DNA from 3 places in the Pigmentiphaga sp. H8 genome. Region 2 is predicted to be linked to each of the others. Evidence: predicted binding sites of a transcription regulator. Region 2 holds the regulator's gene; each other region holds the start of a gene.
The links. The regulator HrcA, encoded in region 2, represses chaperone genes, less so after heat shock. The targets are predictions, from matches to a motif close to TTAGCACTCNNNNNNNNNGAGTGCTAA.
Positions count from the first base shown of each region.

Region 1: the regulator HrcA is predicted to act here: its motif matches at 3,404-3,430, upstream of rpoH (RNA polymerase sigma factor RpoH).
Region 3: the regulator HrcA is predicted to act here: its motif matches at 8,887-8,913, upstream of groES (co-chaperone GroES).

Region 1 is NZ_CP033966.1:5,283,093-5,293,766, forward strand. It holds gene EGT29_RS24920 (glutamate synthase-related protein) at 1-2,285, opposite strand, end outside; gene EGT29_RS24925 (hypothetical protein) at 2,493-3,194, opposite strand; gene rpoH (RNA polymerase sigma factor RpoH) at 3,457-4,371, shown strand; gene EGT29_RS24935 (tripartite tricarboxylate transporter substrate binding protein) at 5,062-6,036, opposite strand; gene EGT29_RS24940 (SCO family protein) at 6,189-6,788, opposite strand; gene cyoE (heme o synthase) at 6,796-7,680, opposite strand; gene EGT29_RS24950 (heme A synthase) at 7,696-8,745, opposite strand; gene EGT29_RS24955 (hypothetical protein) at 8,755-9,399, opposite strand; gene EGT29_RS24960 (SURF1 family protein) at 9,371-10,156, opposite strand; gene EGT29_RS24965 (twin transmembrane helix small protein) at 10,250-10,450, shown strand.
Region 2 is NZ_CP033966.1:3,738,972-3,749,645, reverse strand. It holds gene EGT29_RS17685 (response regulator) at 1-126, opposite strand, end outside; gene EGT29_RS17680 (protein-glutamate O-methyltransferase CheR) at 201-1,079, shown strand; gene EGT29_RS17675 (CheB methylesterase domain-containing protein) at 1,088-1,744, shown strand; gene dapB (4-hydroxy-tetrahydrodipicolinate reductase) at 1,924-2,733, opposite strand; gene EGT29_RS17665 (outer membrane protein assembly factor BamE) at 2,739-3,350, opposite strand; gene fur (ferric iron uptake transcriptional regulator) at 3,627-4,046, shown strand; gene recN (DNA repair protein RecN) at 4,076-5,719, opposite strand; gene EGT29_RS17650 (NAD kinase) at 5,753-6,649, opposite strand; gene hrcA (heat-inducible transcriptional repressor HrcA) at 6,866-7,870, shown strand; gene hemH (ferrochelatase) at 7,954-9,060, shown strand; gene EGT29_RS17635 (RNA-binding S4 domain-containing protein) at 9,065-9,445, shown strand; gene grpE (nucleotide exchange factor GrpE) at 9,789-10,355, shown strand; gene dnaK (molecular chaperone DnaK) at 10,462-10,674, shown strand, end outside.
Region 3 is NZ_CP033966.1:4,718,903-4,729,576, reverse strand. It holds gene bcsB (cellulose biosynthesis cyclic di-GMP-binding regulatory protein BcsB) at 1-130, opposite strand, end outside; gene bcsA (UDP-forming cellulose synthase catalytic subunit) at 127-2,337, opposite strand; gene EGT29_RS22245 (hypothetical protein) at 2,373-2,777, opposite strand; gene bcsD (cellulose biosynthesis protein BcsD) at 2,785-3,258, opposite strand; gene EGT29_RS22235 (2OG-Fe(II) oxygenase) at 3,607-4,326, opposite strand; gene EGT29_RS22230 (methylated-DNA--[protein]-cysteine S-methyltransferase) at 4,341-4,907, opposite strand; gene EGT29_RS22225 (bifunctional helix-turn-helix transcriptional regulator/GNAT family N-acetyltransferase) at 5,010-5,990, opposite strand; gene EGT29_RS22220 (hypothetical protein) at 6,067-6,585, opposite strand; gene groL (chaperonin GroEL) at 6,757-8,403, opposite strand; gene groES (co-chaperone GroES) at 8,464-8,751, opposite strand; gene EGT29_RS22205 (hypothetical protein) at 9,412-9,624, shown strand; gene EGT29_RS22200 (HdeD family acid-resistance protein) at 9,801-10,674, opposite strand, start outside.

The DNA of each region.
Region 1 (10,674 bases), 1.5 Mb from region 2:
ACCTTCTGCAGGCCCTTGCCGATGGCCTTGACGTAGTTGTAGATGGCCTTGTCCACCGGCACCTTGGCGTCGTGCTCATGCTCGTGCGCCAGCGCTTCCATCGCCAGGTAGGGGTGCACGGCCTCGGCGCCGTAGCCGCCCAGCAGCGCGAAGTGGTGCACCTCGCGGGCCGAGCCGGTTTCCACCACCAGGCCGGTGCTGGTGCGCAGGCCGGCGCGGATCAGGTGCTGGTGCACGGCCGAGGTGGCCAGCAGCGCGGGTATGGCCACGCGGCCGCTGTCGACCAGGCGGTCGGACACGATCAGGATGTTGTAGCCGCTCTTGACTGCGTCCACGGCCTGGGCGCACAGCGCCGCCACGCGGGCCTGGATGCCTTCCTTGCCCCAGGCGGCCGGATAGGTGATGTCCAGCTCGAAGCTCTTGAACTTGCCGTTGGTGACCCGCTCGATGTGGCGGATCTGCGCCATGTCGGCGAAGTCCAGCACCGGCTGCGCCACTTCCAGGCGCAGCGGCGGGTTCACGTTGTTGATGTCGAGCACGTTGGGCTTGGGCCCGATGAACGACACCAGCGACATCACCAGGTTTTCGCGGATGGGGTCGATGGGCGGGTTGGTGACCTGCGCGAACAGTTGGCGGAAGTAGTTGTAGAGGCTCTTGTTCTTGCCGGACAGCACGGCCAGCGGCGCGTCGTTGCCCATGGAGCCCGTGCTTTCCTCGCCCAGCGCGGCCATGGGGCGCAGGATGAACTTGTAGTCTTCCTGCGTCCAGCCGAAAGCCTGCTGCCGGTCGAGCATGGGCACCGCCGACCGGCCTTCCTCGATCTCTTCACGGACGGGCTCGGGCAGCGTGTCGAGCTTGATGCGGATGCGCTCGATCCACTGGCGATAGGGCTTGCTGTTGGCGAGCTGGTCCTTCAGTTCCTTGTCGTCGATGATGCGACCCAGTTCCAGGTCGATCAGGAACATCTTGCCCGGCTGCAGGCGCCACTTCTTGACGATCTTGCTTTGCGGGACCGGCAGCACGCCGGATTCCGATGCCATGATGACCAGGTCGTCGTCGGTGACGATGTAGCGCGCCGGGCGCAGGCCGTTGCGATCCAGCGTCGCACCGATCTGGCGGCCGTCGGTGAAGGCGATGGCGGCCGGGCCGTCCCAGGGCTCCATCATCGCAGCGTGGTATTCATAGAAGGCGCGGCGCGCCTCGTCCATCTCGGCATGCTGTTCCCAGGCCTCGGGGATCATCATCATCATCGCGTGCGAGATGGAATAGCCGGACATGACCAGCAGTTCGAGGCAATTGTCGAACGTGGCGGTATCGGACTGGCCTTCGTAGACGATGGGATAGAGCTTCTTCAGGTCGTCGCCCAGCACCGGCGATTGCATCACGCCTTCGCGCGCGCGCAGCCAGTTGAAGTTGCCCTTGACCGTGTTGATCTCGCCGTTGTGGGCGATCAGGCGGTAGGGGTGGGCCAGCGGCCAGGCCGGGAAGGTGTTGGTCGAGAAACGCTGGTGCACCAGGGCCAGCGCCGTGACGGCGCGCGAGTCGGCCAGGTCGCGATAGTAGCGGCCCACCTGGTCGGCCAGCAGCAGGCCTTTGTAGACCACGGTCCGGCTGGAGATGGACGGCACGAAATATTCCTTGCCGTGCTTCAGATGCATCTTCTGGATGGCGTGCGAGGCCATCTTGCGGATCACGTACAGCTTGCGCTCGAGCGCATCGGGCACCATGACGTCGCCGCCGCGGCCGATGAAGAGCTGCCGGATCACCGGCTCCATGACCTTCACGTTGGGCGACATCGGCATGTCCTTGTCGATGGGCACGTCGCGCCAACCCAGTACCACCTGGCCCTCGGCGCGCACGGCACGCTCGAGTTCGGCCTCACAGGCCAGGCGCGACCCCATTTCCTGGGGCAGGAACACCATTGCCACCCCGTACTCGCCGGGAGCGGGCAGGGCCACGCCCTGGCCGGCCATTTCCTCGCGATACAGCGCGTCCGGGATCTGGATCAGGATGCCCGCGCCATCGCCCATGAGCGCATCGGCCCCCACCGCGCCGCGGTGGTCGATATTCTCGAGAATCTTCAGGCCCTGCTGGATGATGGAATGGCTTTTCTGGCCCTTGATGTGGGCCACGAAGCCCACGCCACAGGCGTCGTGTTCGTTGGACGGGTCGTACAGGCCCTGGGCGTCCGGCTGGCGCGGCGCGGGCAGGCCGATGCGGGAGGCGTCGATGACGGCCGTCCGGGACGACGGGGCCGAGAGGTGGTCCTGGCTGGATAGGGGCATGGTGCGCTCCGCTGGGGGATCCGTGTGCCGGGCACGAATCCGGGGTACTGGACATCGGGATTCCGAACACGGCGCGCGCAGGCGTGCGGCGCCGAGGGGAATCGACGATACTGCGGCGCACCAGGGGCTGCAAGAAAAATAAAACGGGGAACGTCCCTAATTATTATCCAGGCTACAAATCGTGGAAATTAAATAAGGGACGCACCATTATCGTGCGTTTTCTTCCTGGACCTTGGGCTGCTTGCGCGGCCTCCCCCGCTTGCTGGCGGTGGCCCGCCGGCTGCTGGTGCCCTCCAGTGACTGCACGAAGGCCGGTCCACCCAGTGCCCACTGGCCGTACAGCGCCTGCTCGATGCGCTGTGCCACAGACTGGGCCACGCCTTCGGCCATCCTGGCGCGGTAGTTGGCCTGGCGGTCGAACGGCGTGTTGCCGCATGCCCAGTAATCGGCATGGTCGTGCAGCATGCCGGCCGACGCGGCTCCCATGTGCGCCGGGGCCGAGGACCATCGCCACAGCTCCGCATCCCCCGCCAGCCCCTGGCGCAGCGGGACGGTTTCGAGCCAGATCAGGCCGGGCAGCACCCAGGCGCCCGGTTCGACCAGGGTGGACCGGAACCGGCCGGCGAAGACCCTTCCTATATGCAGCCGGGCGGCCAGGCGGCGCCCCAGGGACTGGATCACGGCCGAGATTCCTCCCGGGCCGGTGGGAGTGGCCAGCAGCAGCAACTGGTCGAAAGTAAGCGCCCACCCATGCACTGCCACCCCGTGCTGCCTGGCGTCTGCCTCCAGCCAGGCGGCGACCTGGTCCAGCATGGCGCCGCCGTCTCCGCCGGCCGACAAGGGCACCGTGAAACGGGCCTGGGCAAGATGGGGGAGATCCGGGGCATACAGGCGGGGCAAACGGGCCATTTTTAGGGACGCATCAATATCGAAGGTCGGAAAATGCAGGTTTCCGCGAACGATACGCCGATTTCATGGTCTATGCAGTATGAAACCCTGATCGCCTGCCCACCTCTGGCCTTCTACCGGACGCCCTGGCGCCGACCTGGCCGGATTCGCCCGCCGTGCTGCATCGCACAGCGATCGATTCGCTTTATCGCACCCATCAAAAACACCCATTAGCACTCTTTGTTCGAGAGTGCTAACCTTCAGACATGGAGGTAAGCCGTTTATGAAACGTTCGTCGAATCAGTCCAACGTCCTCGCACCCGCCACGAGCGGTCCGGGCGCGCTGGCCCTGGCCATCGCCAACCCGGGCGCCCTTGGCACGATCGAAGCCTATATCGGCGCCGTCAACCGCCTGCCGGTGCTGACGGCCGAGCAGGAACACGAGCTGGCCCAGCGCTACCAGGAAAAGCAGGACCTCAACGCCGCCCGCGAACTGGTGCTGTCGCACCTGCGCCTGGTGGTCGCCATCGCCCGCCAGTACCTGGGCTATGGGCTGCCGCATGCCGACCTGATCCAGGAAGGCAACGTCGGCCTGATGAAGGCCGTCAAGCGCTTCGACCCCAACCGCGGCGTGCGGCTGGTGTCCTTCGCCATCCATTGGGTCAAGGCCGAGATCCACGAGTACATCCTGAAGAACTGGCGCCTGGTCAAGGTGGCCACCACCAAAGCCCAGCGCAAGCTGTTCTTCAACCTGCGCAGCCTGAAGCCGGACTCGCACGCGCTCACGCCGGACCAGGTCGAGGAAATCGCCGCCAGCCTGAACGTGCGTCCGCAGGACGTGACCGAGATGGAAGTGCGCCTGTACGGACAGGACATGGCCCTGGAAGGCCGTGGCACCGATGACGGCGAAAACGATTTCGCCCCCATCGCGTACCTCTCGGACGAAGGCCAGCAGGAGCCCAGCGCCATCCTCGAGGAACGCCGCCGCGACGAACTGCACGGCAGCGGACTCCTTCAGGCCCTGGAAAGCCTGGACGAACGGTCGCGCCGCATCATCGAAGCGCGCTGGCTGAAGGACGAAGGCGGCGCCACGCTGCAGGAGCTCGCGGACGAGTTCGGCGTGTCCGCCGAGCGCATCCGCCAGATCGAGGCGCGCGCCATGACCAAGATGCGCGGCGCGCTGGCCGAGTACGCCTGACCCGACCGCCACGGCCGCTTCATCGGCATGGGCCCCAAGGGCGGATTCCGGGACCACCGGATCCGCCCTTTTTGCTTGCCCGCGGCATATGTCACATCAGGTTACAGAATTGGCGGAAATTTACGTGGAAACACGGGTGGCGGGTGAACTTCCCCGCTGGGGAGAGGACTAACCGTCAGGTGGGACACGCTTTGGGTGCAACGCCCTCGTGTCGGAATGTCGGGCTTCCCCCCGCTCGACGTTTCTTCCGGTGCAGTCTGCCGGTACCAGCCGATACGTCCGCCTCTGCTTTTCTCCTCCCTCCCCCCCACTTGAGGCGGATATTCACGGGACACTTCGGTGTCCCGTTTTTTTTAGGGGGAGCCCACCCCCTACCCGCTTACGCGGGCCCCCTCAAGGGGGCGATGCGGGTGGACCGGCGGAGCCGGATCCACCGCATCCTGGGTCTAGTGCCCGTTTCTTGGGTTGTGGCACCGGTGCTATCGCTGGCTGCCAGCGGTAGCAACAGTGATTCAGTCCAAGATAGTTTCCCTGGACCCAGGAAACCGCGGATCTGGCCTTGCCAGTCCGCCGGTTTCGCCCCTCGGGACCCGGCGCCGGGCCGCCCCAAGGCGGGTCCCGGCCCCCTTGGGGGGCTGCCGCGTAGCGGCTGGGGGCCCACCATTCTGGGCGCCCGAAGCGCGTAGGGGGTCAGTCCACTCTCCCTATGCGGCGGACAGCGGCTTGGACGCGCTGGGCGTCGGCTTGCCAATAGCGGGCGAAGTCGGGGGCGTCCATGTAGTCGATGGGACTGCCCAAGGAGGCGAAGGTCTGCTGGAGGGCGGGCTGGGCGGCGATCTTCTTCATGGCTGCGCGCAGGCGCGTCGTGACCTCGTCGGGGGCGCCGGCGGGGACGAACAGGGCCGACCACTGTGTGAACTCCACGTCGTAGCCCAGCGATTTCAAGCTCGGGACATCGGGCAGCGCCGCAAGCGGAGCGCTGCCCCAGTGCGCGAGCGCGCGCATCTTGCCGGATTTCAGGAAGGTGGTCGCGTTGGCGACGCCGGCCGCCGCGGTCTGGATCTGGCCGCTCATCAGCGATACGAGCGCCGGGCTACCGCCCGAGAACGGCACGTGCGTGATCCGGGCCCCGCTGGCGGCCTTGAACATTTCCATGGGCAGGTGCATCGCGCCGTAGACGCCGGACGACCCGTAGTTCAGCGCCTGCGGATCGGCCTTGCTGGCGGCCACCAGCTCGGCCGCCGAACGCCAGGGCGCATCCGCCCGGACCACCAGCAGGTTGGGATCGGCGGTAATGCGGGCGATGGGCGCGAACTGGTCCAGTTGGAATGCCGGCTTGCGGCCCAGCAGGCGGTCCGCCTCGGGCAAGCCCGAGATTCCCGACAGCGAGAGCAGCAAGGTGTAGCCGTTCGGCTTGGCTCGGGCGACGGCCCCCATGCCTATCACCCCACCCGCCCCGCCCTTGTTCTCGACGATGAACGGCTGCTTCAATTCGCGCCCCAGGGCGTCGGCGATCGGCCTCGCGATGTTGTCTGCCAGACCGCCGGCCGCGTAGGGCACGACGATGGTCACCGGCCCCGTGGGATAGGGCTGCGCGGCCGCGAGCGCCGGCCCTAAGGCGGCGAGGCCCAGCGCGATGAAACGGGCTGCCTGGAATGTTGCCATCGGATCTCCTTGGCGATCAGTGTTCGCCATGGTGTGTCGAACGGATGGCCAAGACAATCTGCATTCCGGTCACAACTGCGTTGACCGTTTGCCAAAAGTGAAACGGCCCGCGGGCAAGGCGGGCCGAAACGCTAGGGAAACCGCCGCAAGCGCTACAACAGCTGACGAATATCGCTGGCCAGGGCGTCGACGCCGGCATTGTGGCGGGCGAACAGGCGCAGGTGCCCCTCGGGGTCGTAGATGTAGACGCCGGCCGTGTGGTCCATGGTGTAGGAACCGGGTTCCTTGCCGGGAACCTTGGCGTAGAACACCTTGAAGGACTTGGCCACGCGGGCGGTGGCATCGGCGTCGCCGCGCAGCCCCAGGAAGCTGGGATCGAACTGGGTCACGTAGGCGCGCAGGATCTCGGGCGTGTCACGCTCGGGGTCCACGGTCACGAACGCCACCTGGACCTTGTCGCCGTCCTTGCCCAGGCTGTTCTTGACCTGCACGAACTCGGCCAGCGTGGTCGGGCAGACGTCGGGGCACTGCACGAAGCCGAAGAACACGACCAGGACCTTGCCCTTGAAATCCTGCAGCGTGCGGGCCTGGCCGTTGGAGTCCGTCAGCGACAGATCGGTGCCCAGGTCCGACCCGCTTACATCCGTGCTGTTGAACGAAGGCTTCTTCTCGCAAGCCGCTAGCATTGCCGCCGCCACGGCGGCAGCGCCGGCGCGCAGGACAAAACGGCGGGAAACAGCAAACTCGGCCATGACTACCTCACATCCAGTGGTCGACAAGCAGCGCCGCGAACAGCAGCGACAAATACAGGATCGAATAGCGGAACAGGCGCCGCGCCAGCTCGTCGCTGTAGTGGCGGTAGAGCTTCCAGGCGTAGCCAACGAACACCACGCCCAGGGCCACGGCGCTGGCCAGGTAGACCAGGCCGCTCATGCGGATGACATAGGGCAGCAGCGTGGTGGCGAACAGCGCCACGGAATACAGCAGGATGTGCAGCCGCGTAAGCTTCTGGCCGTGCGTGACGGGCAGCATGGGCAGGCCGGCGTTCTCGTAATCCTTGGTGCGGTACAGCGCCAGGGCCCAGAAATGGGGCGGCGTCCAGATGAAGATGATCAGCACCAGCAGCCAGGCCTCGGCCGGGACGCTGTCGGCCACGGCGGCCCAGCCCAGCGCGGGGGGCATGGCGCCGGACAGGCCGCCGATCACGATGTTCTGGGGCGTACGCGGTTTCAGGATGACGGTATAGATGATGGCGTAGCCGACGAAGGTGGCGAAGGTCAGCCACATGGTCAGCGGATTGACCAGGGTGTAGAGCACCGTCATGCCCAGGCCGCCGACCACGCCCGACATGGCGATGATCTGCAGCGCGCCGATGTCGCCCCGGGCGGTGGGCCGGTGGGCGGTGCGGGCCATGCGCGCATCGACCTGCTCTTCGATCAGGCAGTTGATGGCGAAGGCGGCCGCCGCCAGCAGCCAGATGCCTATCGTCGCCGCGATCACGGTCTGCCACGGCGGCACCGCGGGGGTCGCGAGGAACATACCGATGACCGCGCAGAAAACGGCAAGCTGGCTGACGCGAGGCTTGGTCAGCACCCAATATTGCCGAAGACGCAGACTGACGGTAGACACAGTAATGCTTTCCATGAGGATTCCCGAACTTCAGTAGGCCCTCGCGCCGTTATCCGGCGCGTGGCGGGCCCGGCCCAGCCTGACCAGCAGCGTCACGCACAGGATGGTCAGGACGGCGGCCCCGCCGTTATGCAACACGGCGATCACTATAGGCCATTGCAGGAAAATGCTGGTCAGCCCGGTCAGCAGTTGCACCACGAGCATGGCCAGCAACGCTCGCGACGGCCCCTGCAGGCCTTCGTAGCGGCGCAGCCTGAACGCCAATGCGCCCAGGTAGATCAGGACCACGAACGCAAAATTGCGGTGCGTCCAGTGGATGGCGGTGAGCGCGCTTTGCGAGATGATCTCGCCCGAGGGCAGCTCGCCCAGCCCGCGCACGATCGAATAGCCGCCATGGAAATCCATGTCCGGCAGCCACTGCCCATGGCAGGTCGGGAAATCCATGCAGGCCAGCGCCGCGTAGTTCGTGCTGACCCAGCCCCCCAGCGCCAGCTGCGTATACAGCAGCACCAGGCCGACCGCGACGTACTTCCGCCAACGTCCGGCTTCCGGCACGATATCCGGCAGCACCGTCTGCCTGGCCGACAGCCAGGTCAGCAGCGCCAGCAGGCTGATCCCGCCCAGCAGGTGGGCGGTGACCACGGCCGGCATCAGTTGGTGCGTGACGGTCCAGGCGCCGAAGGCCCCCTGCAGGCAGACCGCCGGCAGGATCACCGTGGCCAGCCGGGGCGACTGCGCCAGCGCCTTGCGGTGGCGCCAGGCCATGAACACGATGCCGATGATCAGGATGCCCAGCAGGGTGCCCGCGTAGCGGTGGATCATCTCTATCCAGGCCTTGGATAGTGTAACCGGTCCCTCGGGCATGGCCGTCGCGGCGGCGTGGATGTCGTGCCGCGCCCCGATGGGAGACGCATTGCCGTAGCATCCCGGCCAGTCGGGACAACCCAGGCCGGAATCGGTCAGCCGCACGAAGGCGCCGAACATGATCAGGTCGAAGGTCAGGAACATGGTGATCGCCACCAGCCTGGCATAGCGGGCGCGGATCCGGGAGGTCCCCTGTTCGGGGCGTTGCGTGTCCATGGTCCCGCCCTAGCCGATGCGCGAAGCGTGCAGCAGCTTGCCGATGTCGTCGCGCAGGCGCAAGGGATCGGGATTCTCGGGGAAGCGCAGCATCAGGTTGTTGCGGGGGTCGATCAGCCAGATGTGCTGGCCGAGCGCGGCAGGCGTGGCGTCGACACCGGACGGCAGCGCGAGGAAGTTCCCCACCTGCTCGCTCCGGGCCCGGACCATGTGGGTGCCTTCATAGGCGCGGATGACCACGGTCGGCACGGGCTCGTCGTCCAGGATCAGCCAGACGCGCTCGATACGGCCCACGTTCTTGCCCGTGCTGGCATGCGTCTGCCGCATGATGTAGAGCTTCTTGGCGCATTCGTCGCCGCAATCGCCGCCGTGCGCAGCCACCATGACCCACTTGCCGTTCAGGCTGCGCAAGTCGAACGGGGTGCCATCCAGATTCGTCAGTTGCAACTGCTCGGCCGGCGGAACGGCGCGCTGCGGCTCGACCAGGTCGCCGTAGTTGGTGCCGGCGCTGCCCGGGCGCCATTCCAGGAAATAGACCAGCGCGGCCGCCAGCACGGGCGCGGCGCAGACCGCCAGCACCGCGTACAGGGCGAACAGCGAGCGCCGGGGCCGGGCGGCGGCGCCGCTAGCGTTTCGGGCGGAGGACTCGGACAAGGATGACTCCAAAGGCGATGGCGGCAATGGCCGCGAACGAAAACCACTGCAACGCATAGCCGCGGTGCGTGTCTATATTGGTGGGCGGACCGGCCCAGTCACGGACCAGCCCGTCCGGCGCATCGCCGGTCTGTTCCAGCACGGCGGGCAGCAGGGCCACGCCCGCGGCCTTGGCGTAGGTGCCCAGTTCCAGGTTCTGTACCCGGGGGGGCGCGCCGGGCCAGCCGGGCAGGCTCGATGCCAGCTCGTCGCGCTTGCGTCCGCTCAGGGCGGGCAGTTCGAACAGGCGCGGCACGCGCGGGACGAGTTCGCCCCGCACGGTAACCGGACCGGTCGGCGTACGTATGGTGACCGGGGCATCCGGCACCGGACGCGGCAGCCAGCCCCGCAGCACGGCCACGGCCTGCCGGCCTTCGTCGTCGAACGCCAGGGGCGTCACGACCCAGAACCCCGGCCGGCCGTCGGCCATGCGATTGTCCAGCAGCACCGTCCGGTCGGCCAGCCAGTGGCCGGACGCCTGGGCCGAACGCCAGGGAATCAGGTCCTCGCCCGCGCGGTCCGGCCCCAGCGCCAGCGGCGCCAGGGTGCGGCCCGCCTCGAGGGCGGCCAGCGTGGCCGCTTTCTCGTCGGCCCGCCCGAGCTGCCAGCGGCCCAGCGCGACCGTCACCACGACCGTGGCTGCCAGCAGCACCAGGGCCAGCGGGACGGAACCACCGCCGGCATGCCGGCGGACAGCCGCCGGAACTGGCGCCGGCATGCCGGCAAGATCGGACGCCGGGCGTTTCATGCGGCGGAAGAAGCGCACGGCACCGCGTGGACTGCCATAATCGCGGGCTGGAGGAGAGATTCGATGCGCATCATAGTAGGCATAGCCTTCGTCGGCATTCTGTACAGCTTGGCTTCCGCCCTGATCTACCTGATGAGGGATACCGGCAATAGCAAGCGCATGGTCTACGCGCTGACGGCCCGGATCGGCCTGTCGGTGCTGTTGTTCCTGTTCGTGCTGTTCGCCCATTGGATGGGCTGGATCCAGAGCACCGGCCTGCGTTGACCGGTCCGCGCCAGGCGGCGCGACATCTGGACGGCCGCGGCGGCCCTGACGGGCAGGCCCCTGTCCGGCCCACCGGAAGGCCCTAGCCTGCTAGTGTGCCAGCGCCCCACCCACCCCGGAAGCGGCCAACTGTCGCAGGCGGCGCGAGGGCAGATCAACGCTCCCTCACACACCCGCCCCCCACTCCAGGGCACTGCGGATCCGGCTTTGCCGGTCCGCTGGTG
Region 2 (10,674 bases):
GGTGGCCTCGCGCGCGTCGGGGCCCAGGCCGGATGCAGCCTGGCCGGGCGCCGCCGTCATGAAGCGAGGCAGGCCGGCCGCGGAGGGGCCGGCGTTCTGCACGGAGACGGGGCCGCGATTGAACATTGCTTAATGAATCAGTGAGTGTTGCCGATAATCCCGTCAATGATAGCGTGGGGGCATTTCCTTTAGGGCCAAGCGTGACATCCAGAACCAGCCTCCTGGCCGTGACCGATGCTATACCGGGCTCGGCCGACTCCCTCGTCGGCACCGAATTCGCCTTCAGCGGCCAGGATTTCGACCGGATACGGGCCCTGCTGCGGCAGCACACCGGCATTTCGCTGTCGGACGCCAAGCGCAGCATGGTCTACAGCCGGTTGGCCCGTCGGCTGCGCGCCACCGGCCGGCCGTCCTTCAGCGCGTACCTGGAAGGGTTGCGCGCCGGCGCGCCCGAATGGGAATACTTCGTCAACGCGCTGACCACCAATCTCACGTATTTCTACCGCGAGAGCCACCATTTCCAGATCCTGGCCGCCTACCTGAAGCGTCTGGCCGCCGAACGTCCGGGCCAGACGCTGCAGCTCTGGTGCGCGGCCGCTTCCACCGGGGAAGAGGCCTGGACCCTGGCCATCACGGCCGCCGAGGTGTTCGGCACCCTGGCGCCGCCGGTGCGCATCCTGGCGACCGACCTGGATACCCATGTGCTGGCCAGCGCCCGGCAAGCCGTGTACCGGCGCGACCAGTTGGCCAAGGTGCCCGACCAGCAGGCGCGCCGCTATTTCGTCGAGGAGGCCGAGGGCCAGTACGGCGTGCGGCCCGAGCTGCGCGCGCTGGTGAATTTTCGTCAGCTGAACCTGCTGGACCCCGTGTGGCCGGTGCGCGGGCCGCTCGACGCGGTATTCTGCCGCAACGTCCTGATCTACTTCGATCGACCCACCCAGTTGCGGGTCGTCGAGCGCATGGCCGGGCTGATGCCGCCCGGGGCCCTGCTGTTCGTCGGCCATTCCGAGAGTTTTTCCCAGGGGCAGCAGCGATTCGTGCTCCAGGGGCGTACCGTCTACGCCAGGCAGCCGGGCTGAGCATATCCATGAGCGACGAGCAATCCCGGCCCGCCGATGGCCGCGCGCCCGCGCCGTCCCGGTACGACCGCAGGCTGCTGGTCGCCATCGGGGCTTCGACCGGTGGCACCGAGGCGCTGCGCGAACTGCTGGAGGCGCTGCCCGCCGACCTGCCGCCCATCGTCATCACCCAGCACATGCCGCCCGGCTTCACGCGCAGCTTCGCCGAGCGTCTGGACAAGCACACGCCGCTGCACGTGAAGGAAGCGGAACACAACGAACGGCTGCACCCGGGGCACGTCTACGTGGCTCCCGGCCACGCCCACCTGTCGGTGCGGCCGCTGCCGCTGCTGGGCTACCACGCGCAATTGTCCGAAGGCGAACCGGTCAACCGCCACCGCCCCTCGGTCGAGGTCCTGTTCCTGTCGGCCGCCCGCGCGGCCGGGGCCGGCAGCGTGGCCATCATGCTGACCGGCATGGGCAAGGACGGCGCGCGGGCCATGCTGGCATTGCGCGAGGCGGGCGCCTACAACCTCGCCCAGGACGAAGCCTCGAGCGTGGTCTTCGGCATGCCCCGCGAAGCCATCGCCCTGGGCGCCGTCCACGAGATCGTCCCGCTTGCCCAGATGGCCCAACGCCTGGTCCTCGCCGTAGAAGCCAAAAACAAGGCCATCAACGGCCCCTGAAGACGCTTACAAAAACAGAACGGCCCCACACGAGGCCGTTCCAACAGTTGCCTGGGCGCCGCGGATCCGGCTTTGCCGGTCCGCCAGCGCCGCCCCCTTGAGGGGATATGGCGCCAGACCCAGGATGCGGTGGATCCGGCTCCGCCGGTCCACCCGCATCGCCCCCTGGGGGGCGCGCGTCAGCGCGTAGGGGGGGGCTTAAGACCCAGCACATCCTGCATGTCGTACAGCCCGGCGGGCTTGTCGGCCAGGTAGCGCGCGGCGCGCAGGCTGCCTTCGGCGTAGTTGACGCGGCTGTTCGACCGATGGGTGACCTCGATGCGCTCGCCCGGGCCGCAGAAGAAGACGGTGTGGTCGCCCACCACGTCGCCGCCGCGGGCCGAGGAAAAGCCGATGGTGCCGTGCTTGCGGGCGCCGGTGTCGCCGTGGCGGGCCCATTCGGCCACCTCGGACAGCGGCTTGCCCCAGGCCTGCGCCACGGTCTCGCCCATTTTCAGCGCGGTGCCCGAGGGCGCATCCACCTTGTGCTTGTGGTGGACCTCGAACACTTCCACGTCGTAGTCCTCCTTCAGGATACGGGCGGCGATGTCCAGCAGCTTGAGGGTGACGTTCACGCCCACGCTCATGTTGGGCGCGAAGACCACGCCCACCTTGTCGGCGGCGGCGGCGATCGCGGCCTTGCCGGCCTCGTCGAAGCCGGTGGTGCCGATCACCAGCTTGACGCCGTGGCGCCGGCAGGCTTCCAGGTGGGCCAGCGTGGCTTCGGGGCGGGTGAAGTCGATCAGGCAGTCGGCCTGCGCAAGGGCGTCGAGATCGTCGGTGATCATGACCTTGCTTTGCTTGCCCAGGAACTCGGCGGCATCGTGGCCGATGGCGGGGCTGCCGGCGCGGTCCAGCGCGACGGCGAGTTCCAGGTCGGGGGCGGCGAGCACGGCTTCGATCAGCATGTGGCCCATGCGGCCGGTCGCCCCGGCAATGGCGATACGCATCGAGGTCATTCCTTGGTATTCGTGGCGGGTTGGGGGGGGGCGGCGTCGCCGGAGGGCGACGCGGGGGCAGGAGCGACCGGCGCGACGGGTGTGGCGACGGCGGGGGCCGAGCCGGGGTCCAGGCTGGGAGAGGCGGCATTGCCCTCGACCGTCAGCGGAGCCGTGTTTGGGGCCTGCTGGGCCGGCTGCGTGGCAGAGCCCAGGGCCTTGCGCGTGTCCTTCTGCTGGAACGGCTGGCGGGCGGGCTGTTCATCGCCGGTCCAGCGCTCGAGCCGGTCGTTGGCGAAATAGACGGTGAAGCGCCGTTCCTCGGTCTGCCCGTGGCCGGGCGTGAACAGGTACGGATAGTCCCAGCGGTCCGAATGGAAAATGCTGGTCAGGGTGGGGCTGCCCAGGGCGAAACGCACCTGTTCGCGGGTCATGCCGGGGCGCAGCAGTTCCACTTGTTCCTGGGTCAGCCAGTTGCCCTGCTGGACGTCGGCCCGGTAGGGCTTGACGAAGTTCGGAACGTAGTTGTTGACCGAGCTGCATGCCGCCAGGCCCAGCAGCGCGGCCGGGGCCAGCCGCCGCAGGGTGCCGGCTTGGCCGTGGATGAAGGAAATCAGAGCGTTTGGCACAGATCCGCACTCGTCTTGATTGGGGAAACCGTTATCATAAAGCCCTCGGGGAATGCCTGGGCTTTTCCGGAGCTTTCCCGGCACTGCCGGGCGGCCGCCGCGGGACGGGCAACCGGGTGCACCGGGCCGAGCCGTTTCGCCGCCTGCCATGCCGGGGCCGCGCCTTGCGGGCGCAGCGCGCCCGATGGCTGACTGGGCCTGAAGATCCAGCACCCACGCCGGATCCTGCCGTTACGCAGGGTTCGACACACGAAACCGCTTTCAGAAAGGACCATCATGACAGATCAAAGCGAACTCAAAAGTATAGGCCTGAAAGCGACCTTCCCCCGGCTCAAGATCTTGGATGTCTTTCGCAAGGCCGAAGTGCGCCACATGAGCGCCGAGGACGTCTACCGGGCCCTGATCGGCGAAAGCGTCGAGATCGGGCTGGCCACGGTCTATCGCGTGCTGACGCAGTTCGAGCAGGCCGGGTTGCTGGTCCGCAGCCAGTTCGACAGCGGCAAGGCCGTGTTCGAGCTGAACGAGGGCGATCACCACGACCACCTGGTCTGCACCAATTGCGGCAAGGTCGAGGAGTTCTTCGACGCGGAAATCGAGAAACGCCAGCAGAAGATCGCCAAGGACCACAATTTCGTGCTGACCGGGCACGCGCTGTCGCTGTACGGCATCTGCCAGAACTGCGCCAAGAGCCGCTGAGGCCGCCAGGGGCGGGCCGGCGGCCCGCCTCAGTTGTTGCCTATCATTTCCCGCGCATGCTTGCGCGTCGTGGCGGTGATTTCTATGCCGCCCAGCATCCGGGCGATTTCGTCCACCCGTCCCCCCCTGTCCAGCTGATTGACCGTGGAGATCGCGGCGCCTTTTTCCTGGCGTTTGTCGACCCGCAGGTGCGTATTGCCGCAGGCGGCGACCTGGGGCAGGTGGGTGACGCACAATACTTGATGCAAACTGCCTAGTTCGCGCAGCAGCCGGCCGACGACCTCGGCCACCGCGCCGCCTATGCCCGTGTCGACCTCGTCGAAGATCAGGGTCGGGACCCGCGCGGCACGGCTGGCGATGACCGACAAGGCCAGCGAGATCCGCGCCAGTTCGCCGCCGGAGGCCACCTTGGCCAGCGGGCGGGGGGTGGTGCCGGCGTGGCCCGCGACGCGGAATTCGATGGCTTCGGATCCGTGGACGCCGGGATCGGCCGCCTCGACCGCGACCTCGAAGCGTCCGCCGCCCATGGCCAGCGTCTGCATGGCCTGGGTTACCGCCCTGGACAGCGAACCCGCCGCCTTCTTGCGCGCCCGGCCCAGCTTGCCGGCGGCGGTGTCGTAGGCCGCCTTGGCGGCCTCGACCTTGGTGCGCAGGGCCTGGACGTCCTCGGCTTCCTTCAAGGTTTCCAACTGCGCCAGCAGCGTGGCGTGGCGTTCGGCCAGTTCCTCGGGTTGCAGGCGGAACTTGCGGGCGGTGTCGAATACCGCTTGCAGGCGGCCTTCGACCTCGCCCAGGCGCTGAGGATCGAGCTCCAGGCGCCCCAGGTAGCTGTTCAGGTCGGAGACGGCCTCCTGGAGCGCGATGCGGGCCGATTCCAGCGCCTCGGATACCGGGGCCAGCGCCGCGTCGTGCGCGGCCAGCTGGCCGATGCGCTGGGCGGCGGCGGCCAGGCGGGCATGGGCGGCGTCATCGTCCTCTTCCAGGGCGGCGATGGTCTGGCTGGCGCCGTCGATGAGCGACTGGGCATGGGCCAGCCGGCCGTGCTCGGCCTGGAGGTGGTCCCATTCGCCGTCCTTCAGCGCCAGCCGGTCGAGTTCGTCGGCCTGCCATTGCAGGCGTTCGCGCTCCTGCTGCAGCGAAGCCGCGTCGCGTTCCACCGCTTCGAGCTTGCGCGCCAGTTCGCGCCAGGCCTTCCACGCCTGCGCCACGTCGCGCCGCAGCGCGCCATGGTCGCCATGGTCGTCCAGCATGTCGCGCTGGGAGTCGGTCTTGAGCAGGCTTTGGTGCGCATGCTGGCCATGGATGTCGACCAGGTGTTCGCCCAGTTCGCGCAACTGGGTCAGCGTGGCGGGCACGCCGTTGATGTAGCCGCGGCTGCGCCCCTGGGCATCGATGATCCGCCGCAGCACCAGGCTGTCGGTATCCAGCTCGCGCTCGGCCAGCCAGTCCAGCAGCGCGGGCGGCACGTCGAATACCGCGCTGACCTCGGCCCGGCTGGCGCCCTCCCGCAGCACCGAGGCATCGGCGCGTTCGCCCAGGGCCAGGGCCAGCGCGTCGATCAGGATCGACTTGCCGGCGCCCGTTTCACCGGAGAAGACGGTGAAGCCTGGGCCGAATTCGACCTCGGTCTGGTCGACGATCACGAAATCGTTGATGTGCAGGGCGCGCAGCATACGAATGGAGCCGGTGGAAAGGGCGGAGAAGGACTAATCGATCGCGGTGCCGGAAATCTGGTTCCAGTGCAGCTTGCGCCGCAGGGTGGAAAAATAACTGTATCCGGCCGGGTGAAGGAAGCGGATGGTGTGTTCGGCGCGTTTCACCAGGACGCGGTCGCCTTCCTGCAGCGACGACCAGCTCTGCATGTCGAAGTGCACGCTGGCGCTTTCGTCGCGGCCGCCGGGAGAGCGGGTAAGGGTGATGTCTATCGTGCAGTCGTCCGGGATGGCGATCGGCCGGTTGGACAGCGCCTGCGGCGCCACCGGCACCAGTACCAGCCCGCGCAGCGATGGATGCAGGATGGGGCCGTTGGCCGACAGCGCATAGGCCGTGGATCCCGTGGGCGTGGCGATGATCAGGCCGTCGGCGCGCTGCTTGGACATGTACAGCCCGTCCACCTGCACGGTGACTTCCAGCATGCCGCCCAGGCCGGCCCGGCTCAGCACCACGTCGTTCAGCGCCAGCGCCGACACCAGCGTGGTCTCGCCCCGGATGACGCTGCAGGCCAGCAGGGTGCGGGTTTCCGATTCGAACTGGCCGTCGAGGATGCCGGCGATGGCGGTGCCGGCGTCCTCGATGGGGACGTCGGTGATGAATCCCAGCCGGCCGTGGTTGATGCCCACCACGGGCACGTCCCAGGGCGCCAGCTGCCGCGCCACCCCCAGCATCGTGCCGTCGCCCCCCATGACGATGGCCAGCGACGCGCGCTGCCCGATTTCCTCGACGGTGGCCGCGGGGTAGTCCAGGACGCCGATATTGGTGGCGGTGTCCTTCTCGAACACGACCTCGCGCCCGGCATCGCGCAGCATCTGCGCGACCGCGCGCAACGGCGCGGCGATGCCGGTATCGTGGTATTTGCCGACGAGGGCGACGATGGGAAAATGCATGCAGGCATTATATGAGGGGAGACCTCCCAACGGGGCCCCATGTGGTCCTTTTTGCCCACTCAGCGTCAAACGCCGACAATAGAAAGCAACCCCCTCCATCAGCCTGGCAGTTGCCAGGGCACCGCGGATCCGGCTTTGCCGGTCCGCCAGTGCCGCCCCCTTGAGGGGGCGCGCGAAGCGCGTAGGGGGTGGGCTCATCCAGGGGTACAATTGGCCATGGACGATCGCGCACGTACATTGTTGAAGGCTCTTATCGAGCGTTACATCACAGACGGACAACCTGTCGGTTCGCGTACGCTCTCCAAGGTCTTCGACCTGTCGCCGGCCACGATACGCAACGTCATGGCCGATCTCGAGGACCATGGCCTGATCCACAGCCCCCATACTTCCGCCGGTCGCGTCCCCACCCCCCGGGGCTACCGCATGTTCGTCGATTCGCTGCTGACGGTGCAGCCCTACGAAGTTTCCGAGGCGACCCACATCCAGACCCTGCTGCCTTCGGCCGAACCCCAGCGCGTCATCGCGGCCGCGGCCTCGCTGCTGTCCAAGCTGACCCAGTTCGCCGGCGTGGTGATGTCGCCCAAGCGCAGCCAGATGTTCCGGCAGATCGAATTCATCCGGCTGTCCGACACCCGGGTACTGCTGATCATCGTGACGCCCGAAGGCGACGTGCAGAACCGCATGCTGATGGTCCAGCGCGACTATTCCTCCGCCGAGTTGACCGAGGCGGCCAATTTCTTCAACCAGCATTTCAGTGGCAAGGCGTTCGAGGACGTCCGCCAGATCCTCCAGCGGGAACTGAGCCAGCTGCGCGAGGACATCTCCCGGCTGATGGAACTGGCGGTGGACGCCAGCACCGAGGCCGCCACCGAGGACGACAGCGTCGTCATCTCGGGCGAATTGAACCTGCTGGGCGTCTCCGACATCACGGCCGACATGGACAAGCTGCGCCGGATGTTCGAACTGTTCGAGAAGAAGACCGACCTGATGCAGCTGCTCGACGTGTCCAGCCGGGCACAGGGCGTCCAGATCTACATCGGCGGCGACTCGCAGCTGGTGCCGGTCGAAGAGGTCAGCGTCATCACGGCGCCCTACGGCGTGGACGGCAAGGTGGTCGGGACCCTGGGCGTGATCGGTCCTACCCGGATGTCGTACGAGCGGGTGATTCCCATCGTCGACATCACCGCGCGGCTGCTGTCGAACGCGTTGAGCCACCATTGAGCCGGCGTCCGCCGGCATGGGCGGACGGCCTTCCCGCCCGCCGCCGTTTCCCCTGTCATTCCTGAGTCCGGAAAACGCCACGCATGCGCTTCCTTCCCGAGCCGCCGTCCTCCCACCATCCCACCCGCACCGGCCTGCTGCTGGTGAACCTGGGCACGCCCGACGCGCCCACCGCCTCCGCCGTGCGCCGCTATCTGGCCGAATTCCTGTCCGATCCCCGCGTGGTCGAGATTCCCCGCCTGGTCTGGCTGCCCATCCTATATGGCCTGGTCCTGACGCTGCGGCCCCGCGACGCGGCGGCGCGCTACGCCTCGGTGTGGACGCCCGAGGGCTCCCCGCTCCTGGCCTGGAGCCGCCGCCAGGCCGAGGGCCTGGCGCGCGTGCTGTCCGGCCGGGGCCTGGGCGTGGAAGTGGCGCTGGCCATGCGCTACGGCAATCCGTCGCTCGAGGCGGGCATTGCCGCGCTGCGCGAGACGGGCTGCGAGCGCATCCTGGTCCTGCCGCTTTATCCGCAGTACGCGGCCAGTACGACCGCCGCGGTGTCCGATGCGGTGGGTGCTTGCCTGGCCCGGCTGCGCAACGTGCCCGAGGTCCGGTACGTGCGCGATTTTCACGCCGATCCGGGCTATATCGAGGCGATGGCCGTCCGCATCCTGGATTTCTGGCGCGACAACGGCCGGGGCCGGAAACTGGTGCTGAGCTTCCACGGCCTGCCCAAGCGTTCCATCGCGCTGGGGGATCCGTATCACGAGCAGTGCCTGGAGACCGGCCGCCTGCTGGCCGAGCGGCTGGGCCTGTACGCCGAGCAGGTCGAGGTGACTTTCCAGAGCCGTTTCGGCGCGGCCGAATGGCTCCAGCCCTATACTGAACCCCGGCTGAAGGAGCTGGCCAAGAGCGGGGTGTCCGACGTCGACGTATTCTGCCCCGGCTTCGTGGCCGACTGCATCGAGACTCTGGAGGAGATCGCGGTGCAGGGCAAGGAAGCGTTCCTGCTGGCGGGGGGCCGGCAGCTGCGCTACATCGACGCGCTGAACGATTCCGCCGCCTGGATGGAGGCCCTGGCCAACCTGGCCGAGCGCCACATGCAAGGCTGGATCACGCGCCCCGCGGCCCGCCAGCCGGCCGAGGCGGCGCACGCAGCCGTCTTGTTGCAACGCAAGAACGACGAGGCGCCGGCCACGGGCCAGTAACGGGATGGAAGAACTACGTATCGATAAGTGGCTCTGGGCGGCGCGGTTCTACAAGACCCGCACACTGGCCCAGGATGCGGTCGAGGCAGGGCAGGTGAAGGTGTCCGGCGAACGGGTCAAGCCCTCGCGCGCCGTGCGCCCCGGCGACATCCTGCAGATCCGCGCGGGAGACCAGGATTGGGAGGTCCTGGTCCGCGCCTTGTCCACCCAGCGCGGCCCCGCCGTTTTCGCGCGCACCCTGTACGACGAAACCCAGCAAGGCCTCAAGCGCCGCCTGGAAGCCATCGAACTGCGCCGCCAGAACGCCGACCCCGCCGCCAACCTGAAAGGCCGCCCCACCAAGCAAGACCGCCGCAAGATCGAAAAGCTGAGGACCCCCAATTGAGGACCCCCCCTACGCGCTGACGCGCGCCCCCCAGGGGGCGAAACCGGCGGACTGGCAAAGCCAGATCCGCGGTTTCCTGGGTCCAGGGAAACTATCTTGGACTGAATCACCGGTGCTACCGCTGGCAGCCAGCGAAGCACGGGTGCCACAACCCAAGAAACGGGTACTAGACCCAGGATGCGGTGGATCCGGCTCCGCCGGTCCACCCGCATCGCCCCCTGGGGGGCGCCCGAAGGGCGTAGGGGGGGTTATATACTCTCTTGAATCCGCGGATTTCACCCCCATCTCGCGCATAGAGTCCAAGCAAGTCACTGATTTTTCTGGTTTTTCATGGAGGCACCCAATGTCGGCTGAGCACAAGCCTGGCGACCAACCCAATCTGGATCCCGAAAACGTGAACCCGAACCCGGCGGCGGAAACGCCCGAGGACGCGGGCACCGAGGATCCCATCGTCGCGCTGCAGGCCCAGCTGGCCGCGGCCCAGGCCGAGGCCAAGGACAATTACGATGCCATGCTGCGCGCCCGCGCCGAAGCGGACAATGTCCGCCGGCGGGCCCAGGAGGAAGTCTCCAAGGCGCAGAAGTTCGGTATCGAGGCATTCGCGGAAAACCTGTTGCCGGTGAAAGACAGCCTGGAGGCCGCCCTGGCCCAGGAAAACCAGTCCATCGACACCCTGCGCGAAGGGGTGGACGTCACCCTCAAGCAACTGGTTGGCGCCTTCGAGCGCAACAAGCTGGTCGAGATCGCCCCGGTTCCGGGCGACAAATTCAATCCGCACCACCATCAGGCCATCGCGTCGGTTCCGTCGGACGAGCCGGCCAACACGGTCTTGCAGACCCTGCAAAAGGGCTATCTGATCGTCGATCGGGTATTGCGTCCGGCACTGGTGACGGTCGCGGCCGCCAAATAAGGCCCGCCGCGATCGAAAGAAGCTATCGCAGGCATTGAAATAACGAAATTCCCACCTATTTATTGATCAAGCGAAATTTTTCTGATTTCTTTCAGGAACAAGGATTATGGGCAAAATCATAGGCATCGACCTGGGCACGACCAATAGCTGCGTCGCAGTAATGGAAGGCCCGCAGGTCAAAATCATCGAAAACGCCGAAGGCGCCCGCACCACCCCCTCGATCGTCGCCTACATGGAAGACGGCGAGATCCTGGTCGGCGCGCCCGCCAAGCGCCAGGCGGTCACCAACCCCAAGAATACCCTGTACGCCGTCAAGCGC
Region 3 (10,674 bases), 980 kb from region 2:
CCGGAGCCGGCTGGGTGGCGGCCTGCAGCGGCAGCGAGTTCAGCAGCAGCGCGGCGGCCAGCATCGCCGAGAGCGGCCTGGCGGACAATGCGTAGGCGCGCTTGCGGGGAAGATTTCTGGTTGTTGTCATCGATTCTTCATCCTGGTTTGGATAGGACGGGCTTGCAGCCGGGCGCGCACGGCCTGGCCTCCGTGTAGGGCGAGTTGCTTCATGCCGAGCACACCGATGCGCACGACCTCGCGCAGGCCGACCAGCGGCGCGTCGGGCGTGTTCTGGCCCCAGTTCTCGGCCCAGGTGTCGGCGCGCGCGAAGGTCATCTCGGCCATTTCCACCTGCTGTTGCAGCGTCAGCGATTCGAAGCGCAGGCCCAGGTGGTGGTCGGTCGAGAACACGATGGTGGCGGGAAAGACCCGCTGCTCGGTGCCGCGGAACAGGGCCACGTGCAGTTCCTGCCCGATCTCCAGCCGTTCCAGTTCCGGCGGCAGCTGGATGCCCAGGCCGGTCGCGGAATAGTCGGTGGTGCTGCACGCCACGGTCTTGCCGTTCGGCAGGCGCAGCATGGCCGGGATCTGCGCGGCGACGCGGGGCTGCGAGCGGAACTGCCGCTCCTCGCGGGCGACGGCGATGCTCGCGCTGGTGATGATGATGTTGTAGAGGGTCCAGACCAGGTTGATCGCCAGGGTGAACAGGCCGCCCGAGTCATAGTCGACGACGGCCAGCGAGATCAGGCCGGCGATCAGGCCGGCGATGTTCAGGGCCAGCAGCACGAGGTAGGGCTTGGCCATGTCCCAGTCGAACCACGCCTGGCCCTGGGCGCCGCCCTTGGCCGTGACGTTGAACTTGCCCAGCTTGGGGTTGATCAGGGCCAGCAGTGCCGGCCGCATGATGTACCAGGCCAGTACCGATTCGTAGACCTCGTTCCAGAACGAGTGGCGGAAGCGCCCCTGCATCCGCGAGCTGGTCAGGTTGGCGTGGATCAGGTGGGGGAAGGCATACAGCGTGATCATCAGCGCCGACGCCTGGAACACGTGCGCGCCGAAGAACAGGAAGGCCAGCGGCGCGGTCAGGAACACCAGGCGCGGCAGGCCGTAGAAGAAATGCAGCATGGCGTTCAGGTAGCACATGCGCTGGCTCAGGCTCAGGCCCTTGCCGAACAGCGGGTTGTCGACGCGGAAGATCTGGGCCATGCCGCGCGCCCAGCGCACGCGCTGGCCGATGTGGCGGGACAGGTTTTCCGTCGCCAGGCCGGCCGCCTGCGGGACGGCCAGGTAGGCCGTGTTGTAGCCCGCGCGGTTCAGCTTGAGGGCGGTGTGGGCGTCCTCGGTCACCGTCTCGGTGGCGATGCCGCCCACTTCCTCGAGCTGGCTGCGGCGCAGGACCGCGCACGAACCGCAGAAGAACGCCGCGTTCCAGAGGTCGTTGCCGTCCTGGACCAGGCCGTAGAACAGCTCGCCCTCGTTGGGCACCGCCCGGAAGGTATGCAGGTTCTTCTCGAACGGATCGGCCGAGAAGAAATAGTGGGGCGTCTGCAGCATCGCCAGCTTCGGATCCTTCAGGAACCAGCCTATGCAGATCTGCAGGAAGGAGCGGGTGGGGATGTGGTCGCAGTCGAACACGGCCACGTACTCGCTGCTGGTCAGCTCCAGCGCCGCGTTCAGGTTGCCGGCCTTGGCCGATTCGTTGTTGCTGCGCGCGATGTAGCCCACGCCCAGCTCGGAACAGAAGTCCTGGAATTCCTTGCGGCGGCCGTCGTCCAGCACGAAGATGTGCAGGCGGTCGGCCGGCCAGTCCAGCGAGACGGCGGTCAGCACCGACTGCTTCACCACGTCCAGCGGCTCGTTGTAGGTCGGGATCAGGATATCCACCGACGGCCAGGTCGCCGGATCGGCGGGCATCGCGGCCGGCAGCCGGCGCAGCGGCCAGATGGTTTGCAGATAGCCCAGCAGCAGTACCGACAGGGCATAGATCTCGGCCAGCAGCAGGCCATAGCCGAAGGCGATGTCCAGCCAGCTCTGGAAGTCCAGCGTCGAGGTCAGCCGCCAGTACATGTAGCGCAGCGACATCGTCGCCGACAGGAGCACCATCAACACCGTCGGCAGGCGCCCCGCGACGTTGCGCAATACCAGCGCGGCCACCAGGGCCACCAGGGACAGCAGCAGTTGCGGCAGCGCTTCCAGCGGGGCGGTGATGACGACGGCCAGGCTGAAGCAGGCCACGGCGGCCAGCACGATCCGGACAAGCGGGTGGCTCCACAGCGGCAGCGCGGCCAGGCGGTCGGCGCGGGCGTCTGCCGGTGCCTGGTGGGAGGTGGGAACGGCTGGCGGCAGCGGACTCACGCCGTTCTCCTTCGGGTCTGGCTCGGCTTCATGGATCAGTTCCTGAGCAGGCGCCGGAACAGCGCGGGCATGGCCTGGGGATCCGGCCGGCCGTCGTCGGCGTAGCCGCGCAGGCGTGCGAAGATCCCCGCGATCGGCTCGTCCGCGGAGGCAGGCAGTGACGGAGCCGGAGGCGGCGCGGCGGTCTGCGCCAGGGCGGGTTGGCCGGCGTCCGGGCCGGCGGCCGGCTCCTGGGCCACGGATGCTTCATCGGTGGCGTGGAAGCGGGTGGGCGGGACGTACACGGTGGACGGCTCCGCCGCCTGGTCGCCCGCGACGCTGCCCACGGCTGGCACCGCGCGGCGCTGGGCCAGGGCGGGCCAGCGGCTCACGGGCGGCAGGGCCGATGGCATGGCGGGCTGGGGCGTATCCCCCGCCTCGGGATGATTGGTCGTATCCATGGCCACCTCAGGCCGCTACGGGCGATCCCAGGCGCAAGCCTATGCCGCCGATGCTGTCGAAGTCGGAAACCTGCGAGACGCGCAGCCTGTCGCCGGCGCCCAGTTGCTCGAACCACTGCTGGTAGACACCCTCCAGGAACGAGGGCGTCCAGGCCAGGGCTTCACGGCCCAGCGCGGCCTCGAGGGGGGCGCAATAGTGCTGCAGGTGCAGATGATCGGTTTCGTCCGTGATCTCGACCCAGCCCCAGTCCAGGCGCGTCCAGATCTGGCTCATGGCCAGCTGGATGTCGTCCAGCGTGGTGCAGGCCGGCACGGGCAGCTCACGCCCGAAGCGCCCGCCCACGCGGCGCATGAAGGTGCGCAATTCGGCGGCCGAGAATTTCTCGGCCAGTTCCTGCGCGGTCGATAGCAGGAAGATCTTCCACTGCACCGCGCACTGGCGGCCGGAAAGATAGCTGATGACGGAAGAAGTGGCGTCCATGGGAAGTCCTTGTCATGAGTGAACATTTCGTCCACACGTGCCAATACACGACGCTTCCGGACGCGGGTGCGAACGGAGCGCGAAGGAATGCGGATACGGGTAACGGTGCCCGTTGGGGCGGGACAAGGGCCTCAGTGGGCCGGGGGGATTCGCTTCATGGGGTCTGCGCCCATTCTGGCAAGGCGGAGCTACGTGTTTCCGGCACGTATTCTTGAAGCATGACCTTGCGTCTTGATTAGTCTGCCCCCAGGGTAAAACAGGAGAGACATTCGGAATTTAGCCTAGATGCATGACCCACGCAATGTTTTGTTGCGTTGGTTTCATGTTTGTTTACGTTGCTTATCTGCATCATATCGGGGTACTGGACCGGGGGGGCGGCGCGCCGTGGAACGACAGCTCCGCGCCCAGGCGTTCGCCTTGGTGCACGCGGCTGATGGCGTGCTTCAGATAGACGCGGTAGTGGCCGCCCGAGCCCTTGGACGGGCGCGCCGCCGTGGCGATGACGGCCGCGTCGCCGAGCCTGAGCGGCAGCACCATGGGACGCGATTGCATGCGGGGACGCTGCTCCGTCATCACGAACTCGCCACCCTGGAAATCCCGGCCGGCTTCGGACAGCAGCGCCACGACTTGCAGCGGAAACACGTGCTCGCCTTCGCCGCGCTGGTGCAGCGGCACGTGCTCGCCCGCGCGCAGCCGGCTCAGGTACGACTGCGGCCAGTCCTGTCCCGCGCGCCGGTCGCGCTGGAGGAGTGCATCCAGGTCCGCGGGATAGCGGTCATCGTTGCCCAGCAGCGCGTTCCAGCGGTTGGCGATGATGGCCAGATGAGGATAGAACGTGACGCGCCACTCGGCCCACGGCGCCGGCAGCGGCATGCCGAAATGAAACCATTCGCCGTGGCCAGGTTTGCCGAAGGCCGGGGCGGCCCGCGTGGCCGCTGTCCGCCGAGCCAGGTCGCGTGCCGCCTCCGGGTCCAGCAGGCCCGGCAGCAGCGCATGGCCGTCCTGGTCCAGCCGTTCGGCGATGCCGGCCCAGTCCAGGCGGTCGATGGCGGTGGTGGATGCATGCATGCGAGCGCCCCTGGTCAGAACCCGGGAAGCGCCGCGGTTTCCACGGTGGCGGACTGTGGGGAGATCGCCTTCTCGTGTTCCAGCAGCCAGCGCTTGCGGGGCAGGCCCCAGGCATAGCCCTTCAGATCGCCGCTGCTGGCAATGACCCGATGGCACGGCACGATAATGGCGATGGGATTGGCGCCGTTGGCCGTGCCGATCGCGATAGCCGCGCGCGGATCGTCGAAGCCCAGTTCGTGGGCCAGCTTGCCATAGCTCGTGGTGGTGCCGGCCGGGATGCCGCGCAGCGCGGCCCAGACCCGGCGTTGCAGCGGCGAGCCGGCCGTCTCCGTCGGCAGGGCGTCGAGCGCGTCCAGCGTACCCGCGAAGTACCGGGCCAGGGCCCGCGCGATTCCGGCGGGCGGGGAAGCTTCGGCCAACTCGACACGGCCGTAGTGTTCGCGCAAGCCTCGATGCAGGTGCGCCTCATGGTCGGCGAAGTCCAGCGCGCGCACGACCTGCCGCGCGTCCGTGACGAGCAGCATGCCGCCCATGGGCGACTCGATGCGGCTCAGCAAAAACAGGGTAGAGGGGGTGTTCATGGCGCATCACTCGCTTCGTTGAAGGTGAGGCCAGTGTAGGAACCCGGGCGCGGCCCGGCACTCCGCTCCTTGCGGTCGAATTCGCGGGATGGCCAGGCGCCGTCAATCCGGGTGGGGATTCGGGCGAAGACGGCTGAACCGCTGTTCGGTGACTCTCGCCCCCCATTGTTCGCCTTCCGATTCCTGCACCAGGCGAAAGCCGAACGATTCGTACAAATGGCGCGCCGCGTCCAGGCCCTTGAACGTCCACAGACAGGTTTCCTGGAAACGGTCGTCCACGAACCGCATCGCGCGCGCCATCAGCTCCCGTCCGACGCCCGTGCCGCGCAGCGCATCGTCGACGATGAACCATCGCAGATGGGCGATGCCCGAGGCCGGATTGCCGTCCATGGCCAGGGAGGCCAGGGTGCGGCGGTTTTCCACGTAGAGCCACAAGGCCTTGCCGTCGGCGGGCAGCGCCTGCGCGAAAGCGGCCAGTTCCGTGGCCACCTTCTTCTCGAAGAAGACGCCGAAGCCCCAGTTTTCCGAATAGAAGCGGGCGTGCAGGCTGGCGATGTCGCCGACGCAGCCCGGGAGGTAGCCTTCATGGATGCCGGCGGAGGGCCCCCGGGCCGCGGCTCCGGAGCCGGTGCCTGCGGCCAGGGCCTCCGCATACTGGGCCAGCGCGCGGACGAGGGCCCGCTGGTCGACGGGAACGAGGCGCCGCAGCGCATCCGACACCTGGGCCGTGGCGAACCGGTCGATCTTCCTGCGCAGCGCCTGCCCCGCGGGGGTCAGATGAAGCGCCGCCGAACGCCCGTCGTCTTCGGCAGCCTGACGCCTGAGCAGGCCCCCCGCCTCGAGCCGGGCCAGTTGGCGGCTCGTATTTGACTTGTCCAGTTTCAGCAGATGACCGAGATCCTTCGCATGGATGCCGGGCGCGGCGCCGATCTCGAGAACGGCATGGACCGCCGAGGGCGCCAGATCCGTATCCGCCAGCGTGGCGCGCATGAAGCCGAGTTCGCGGACCAGCTTGCGGGAGAACTCGCGGAGTTCCTGGATGACAGAGTCGGCGGGAGGAGGGGGCGCTGCTATGGTTTCCATGGATTCTTGTTCATGGGTTGCGTATCGCAACAAATGTAGTTGCGATACGCAACCCGGTCAAGAGCCCAGGCCAACGTCAATTCGAATTGAACTTGCCTTCGAGGATGTATTTGCGTTTCGGGACCTTCTCGCGCGCCTGGTTGTTGGATCCTGAAACGAAGATGACGTTGATGGAGTCGACGGGCTCCAGGTGGATCGGATACACCTCGCCGACTTCGCTGCTGTCGATGGCTTCGACGATGACAGCCTGGGCGAGGCCGGAATAGCCCCCGCTCCGTTGTATGACCAGCTTGTAGCTGAGTCGATTCCGGTCCTCGTCGAAGCCCGAGGATAGCCAGAGCGGCTCCGGGGTCTGGTAGTTCCGGTGGGTGATCAGCTCGATGATCGTGCTTGGGGTGCAATCGTTGACGGCCACCGGTTCGCCCTTGAACCGGGCCGTGTCGATACGCACTGTGAACTTGCGGTTGCCCCCGTCGTCGCGATTGACGAACGAGCAATACGTCGCGCCGGAGGCGGCGCCGCAAAACAGCGTGGCCGCCCCGAGCAGGGCGAGCCGGGCCAGGCGGCGATGGAAGATCCTGTTGTCCGAGTCCATGGCGGAGCGGTCCTTGCCAAGTGTGTATGCACGCCCATGGTATGAACCGCTATTCGGCGAGTCATCCTCCAAATGCGGTAGCACCCGCCGAAACGAAAAACCCGCGAGCGCGGACGCTCGCGGGTTTCGAAGCAGTGTCCCGGGCGGGCCCGGGACCGGCGGCAGGACTTCTTAGAAGTCCATGCCACCCATACCGCCCATGCCACCCATGCCGCCGGGGGCGGGAGCAGCGGGCTTGTCTTCGACCAGCTCGACCACGGTGGCTTCCGTCGTCAGCAGCAGCGAAGCAACCGAGGCGGCGTTCTGCAGGGCGGTGCGGGTGACCTTGGTGGGGTCCAGCACGCCGGCTTCGACCATGTCGCCGTATTCGCCGGTGGCGGCGTTGTAGCCGTAGTTGCCCTTGCCGTTCAGCACGTTGTTGACGATGACGCTGGGCTCGTCGCCGGCGTTGGCGACGATGGTGCGCAGCGGCTCTTCAATGGCGCGCAGGACGATCTTGATGCCGGCGTCCTGGTCGGCGTTGGCACCCTTGGTGTCCTTGATGGCTTGCTTGGCACGCAGCAGGGCCACGCCGCCTCCGGGCACCACGCCTTCTTCCACCGCGGCACGCGTGGCGTGCAGGGCGTCTTCGACGCGAGCCTTCTTTTCCTTCATTTCGACTTCGGTGGCAGCACCGACCTTGATCACGGCAACACCGCCGGCCAGCTTGGCCACGCGCTCTTGCAGTTTTTCACGGTCGTAGTCCGAGGTCGCTTCTTCGATCTGGGTGCGGATCTGCTTGACGCGGGCCTCGATGGCCTTGCTGTCGCCGGCGCCGTCGATGATCGTGGTGTTTTCCTTGGCCACTTCGATGCGCTTGGCCTGGCCCAGCTCTTGCAGGGTGGCCTTTTCCAGCGACAGGCCGGTCTCTTCCGAGATCACGGTGCCGCCGGTCAGGATGGCGATGTCTTCCAGCATGGCCTTGCGGCGGTCGCCGAAGCCCGGGGCCTTGACGGCGGTGGTCTTCAGGATGCCGCGGATGTTGTTGACGACCAGGGTGGCCAGGGCTTCGCCGTCGACGTCTTCAGCGATGATCAGCAGCGGGCGGCTCGACTTGGCGACTTGTTCCAGGACGGGCAGCAGTTCGCGGATGTTGCTGATCTTCTTGTCGTGGATCAGGACGAAGGGATCGTCCAGGGCAGCGACTTGCTTGTCGGGGTTGTTGATGAAGTAGGGCGACAGGTAGCCGCGGTCGAATTGCATGCCTTCGACGACGTCCAGTTCATTGTCCAGCGACTTGCCGTCTTCGACGGTGATGACGCCTTCCTTGCCCACTTTTTCCATCGCGTCGGCGATGATCTGGCCGATCGACGAATCGCTGTTGGCCGAGATCGAGCCGACCTGGGCGATTTCCTTGCTCGACGAGCAGGGCTTGCTGATCTTCTTCAGTTCTTCGATGGCGGCGGCGACGGCCTTGTCGATGCCGCGCTTCAGGTCCATCGGGTTCAGGCCGGCGGTCACGTACTTCTGGCCTTCGTGCACGATGGCCTGGGCCAGCACGGTGGCGGTGGTGGTGCCGTCACCGGCGTTGTCGCTGGTCTTGGAGGCCACTTCCTTGACGAGCTGGGCGCCCAGGTTCTCGAACTTGTCCTTCAGTTCGATTTCCTTGGCGACGGACACGCCGTCCTTGGTGACGGTGGGGGCGCCGAAGGAGCGCTCCAGAACCACGTTGCGGCCCTTGGGACCGAGGGTGACCTTGACGGCGTTGGCGAGGACGTTCACGCCGCGGACGACGCGGGCGCGGGCGTCATCACCGAACTGGACTTGTTTGGCAGCCATTTACGAAATTCCTTGAATAGTGTGTTGAATGCTGGGGGATCGGACAGCGGGCCGCGAGGCTTACTGGATCACCGCCAGGATTTCTTCTTCACGGATGACGAGCAGTTCGTCGCCGTCGACTTTCACGGCCTGGCCGGCGTACTTGCCGAACAGGACCTTGTCGCCGACCTTGACGTCGACCGGCAGCACTTTGCCGTCTTCGGTCTTCTTGCCCGGGCCGACGGCCAGCACTTCGCCCTGGTCGGGCTTTTCGGCCGCGCTGTCGGGGATGACGATGCCGGACGCGGTTTTACGCTCGTTGTCCAGGCGCTTGACGATCACGCGATCGTGCAGGGGACGGAGGGCCATACAAACTCCTGATGTTCGAAGTTGACGTCTATTTGTCAGAAAAAGAGGCTGGAAAGCCGCATTTGGCCGGTGCCACGCCGTAACGCGGCGCCTCGGCCGGTTGCCGGAGGCCTGGACGCCGCGTGGGCGGCGTTGTTAGCACTCTCTGCAATCGAGTGCTAATTATAGGGATGGCATGGGGGGCTTTCAAGGGGGGGGGTATTCGGGAGAGCCCTTACCCGGACCTTCTTGTCCCGTGGGCATTGCGGTCCGATGTTCCGCCCTGCGAATAAGGCCGGCGGGACATACTTGCCGCCTCACGGATTCATGGGCACGGAAGGGGCAATGGGGGTCAATTGGAACGAGGGCATGATGCGCTGGGCACCTCATGTCGATGCGGCCGGCCGGGTCTATCCACTGACTCACCTGCATCCTTTCCGGTATGAGTTGCCCATCAGCGACCAGAGGCGCGTCGAAATTCGCGTGGCATTCGCCATGCACTGTTTCACGCGCGCGCGTGCAGAGAGTGGTGGCCATTCACAGCTCTATAAGGATGAGCGCGAAACGCGCTGCTTCTGTCCCGGTCGTTATGCTTTGTCCCCGCGATTGCCGACGATTGCGCGTGGATTGGCCACCCGCAGGTGCGGCTACGCCTAGAATGAGAACTATGTGACGGTAGACGTGCCTGTCACTGAGGGGAAGACCGCGCTGTATGGCGTGTTTTTCAACGTCCTCAGGGTCAAGGATTCAGCCGGTCCGGCAGTGTTGCTGACCATCCAGAGTGCCTATGAACTGGCCTTGAGCCGGCAATTGTCCATGCGGGGCTCCATCAAGTTCACACGGCTGGTCGAACTGACGCTGCAGGGCGTCAAGCCTCGGCCTCCCAGGAGCTGAAAAAGCGAAGGCCCCCGAAGGGGCCCCGTAGTCTGGCTGTCTGTTGCCTCCGCTTTTGGCGGAACCGCTTGCGCGGCAGTCAACGCTTTTGCCCTTAGGCTCACCAGCTATTGCGTTGTCGTCATTATTGCTCGAATTCGAGCAATGGGCAATCGTCCGTGCGGGCCTGCCCCGCCTCAGGCCCCGCTACGCGAGGTCATCCGCGTGGCGGCCGCCAGGAAGCGCGAGAACCAGGATTGCTGGACCGGGTGGATGACCGCGCGCAGGGCGCGGCTGTAGTCCAGCGTCAGGCCGGGGGTCCAGGCCATGACCTGGGCGCGTTGGCGCACCTGCGCGGCGATCCACAGTTCGGGCATCAACAGGGTGCGCAGCACCTGCCGCACGCTGCGGCTGCGGTCGTCCAGCACGCCGTCCAGGGCGGATTCCAGCGCGTAGGAAACGGAGCTGGAGCAGTTGCGCCGCGTCAGGTTGTAGATTTCCTGGCCGCGGTAGCGCAGCCAGAAGTCCTGGAGCTTCTGGTGGTCGTACCGCTCGAACCTGACCTGCCAGTTCGACGGGCACCAGGCCTTGGACTCGGTCGCGTAGTCGGGCTGGAACTTGCCCGGGACGTCGTTCTCCTTGACCGCCTTCAATAGATTGAAGAACTCGGACGGCGATCGGTCGATGTCCACCGCGGGGTACAGGCTGATGTAGGTCGAAGGCGGGACTTCCATGGCGGCGTGCCCGGTCGAGATCACGCCCTGCACGTCGACGGCGGCGATGTAGCGGTTGAACACCGGCCGCGACACGGTCTTGTCCTTGGCCGAGCCTTCCGGGGTCCAGACGTGGACGGTCAAGGGGCCGTCGGGCGCCGGCTGCTGCGCGGGCGGCGGCTCGCCGGCGTTCGTCCCGCGCAGATCCACGGGCGCCAGCAGGTCGAACATGGACGACTGCTCGCTCAGCTTCCGCGCCCGGGCGGCCACCCGCATGGTGTTGACGCCGGCGACCAGCATGGTGATGCCGATGAAGTACGAGACGGTGCCGGCGTAGTGGGTGGGGTAGGGCTGGAAC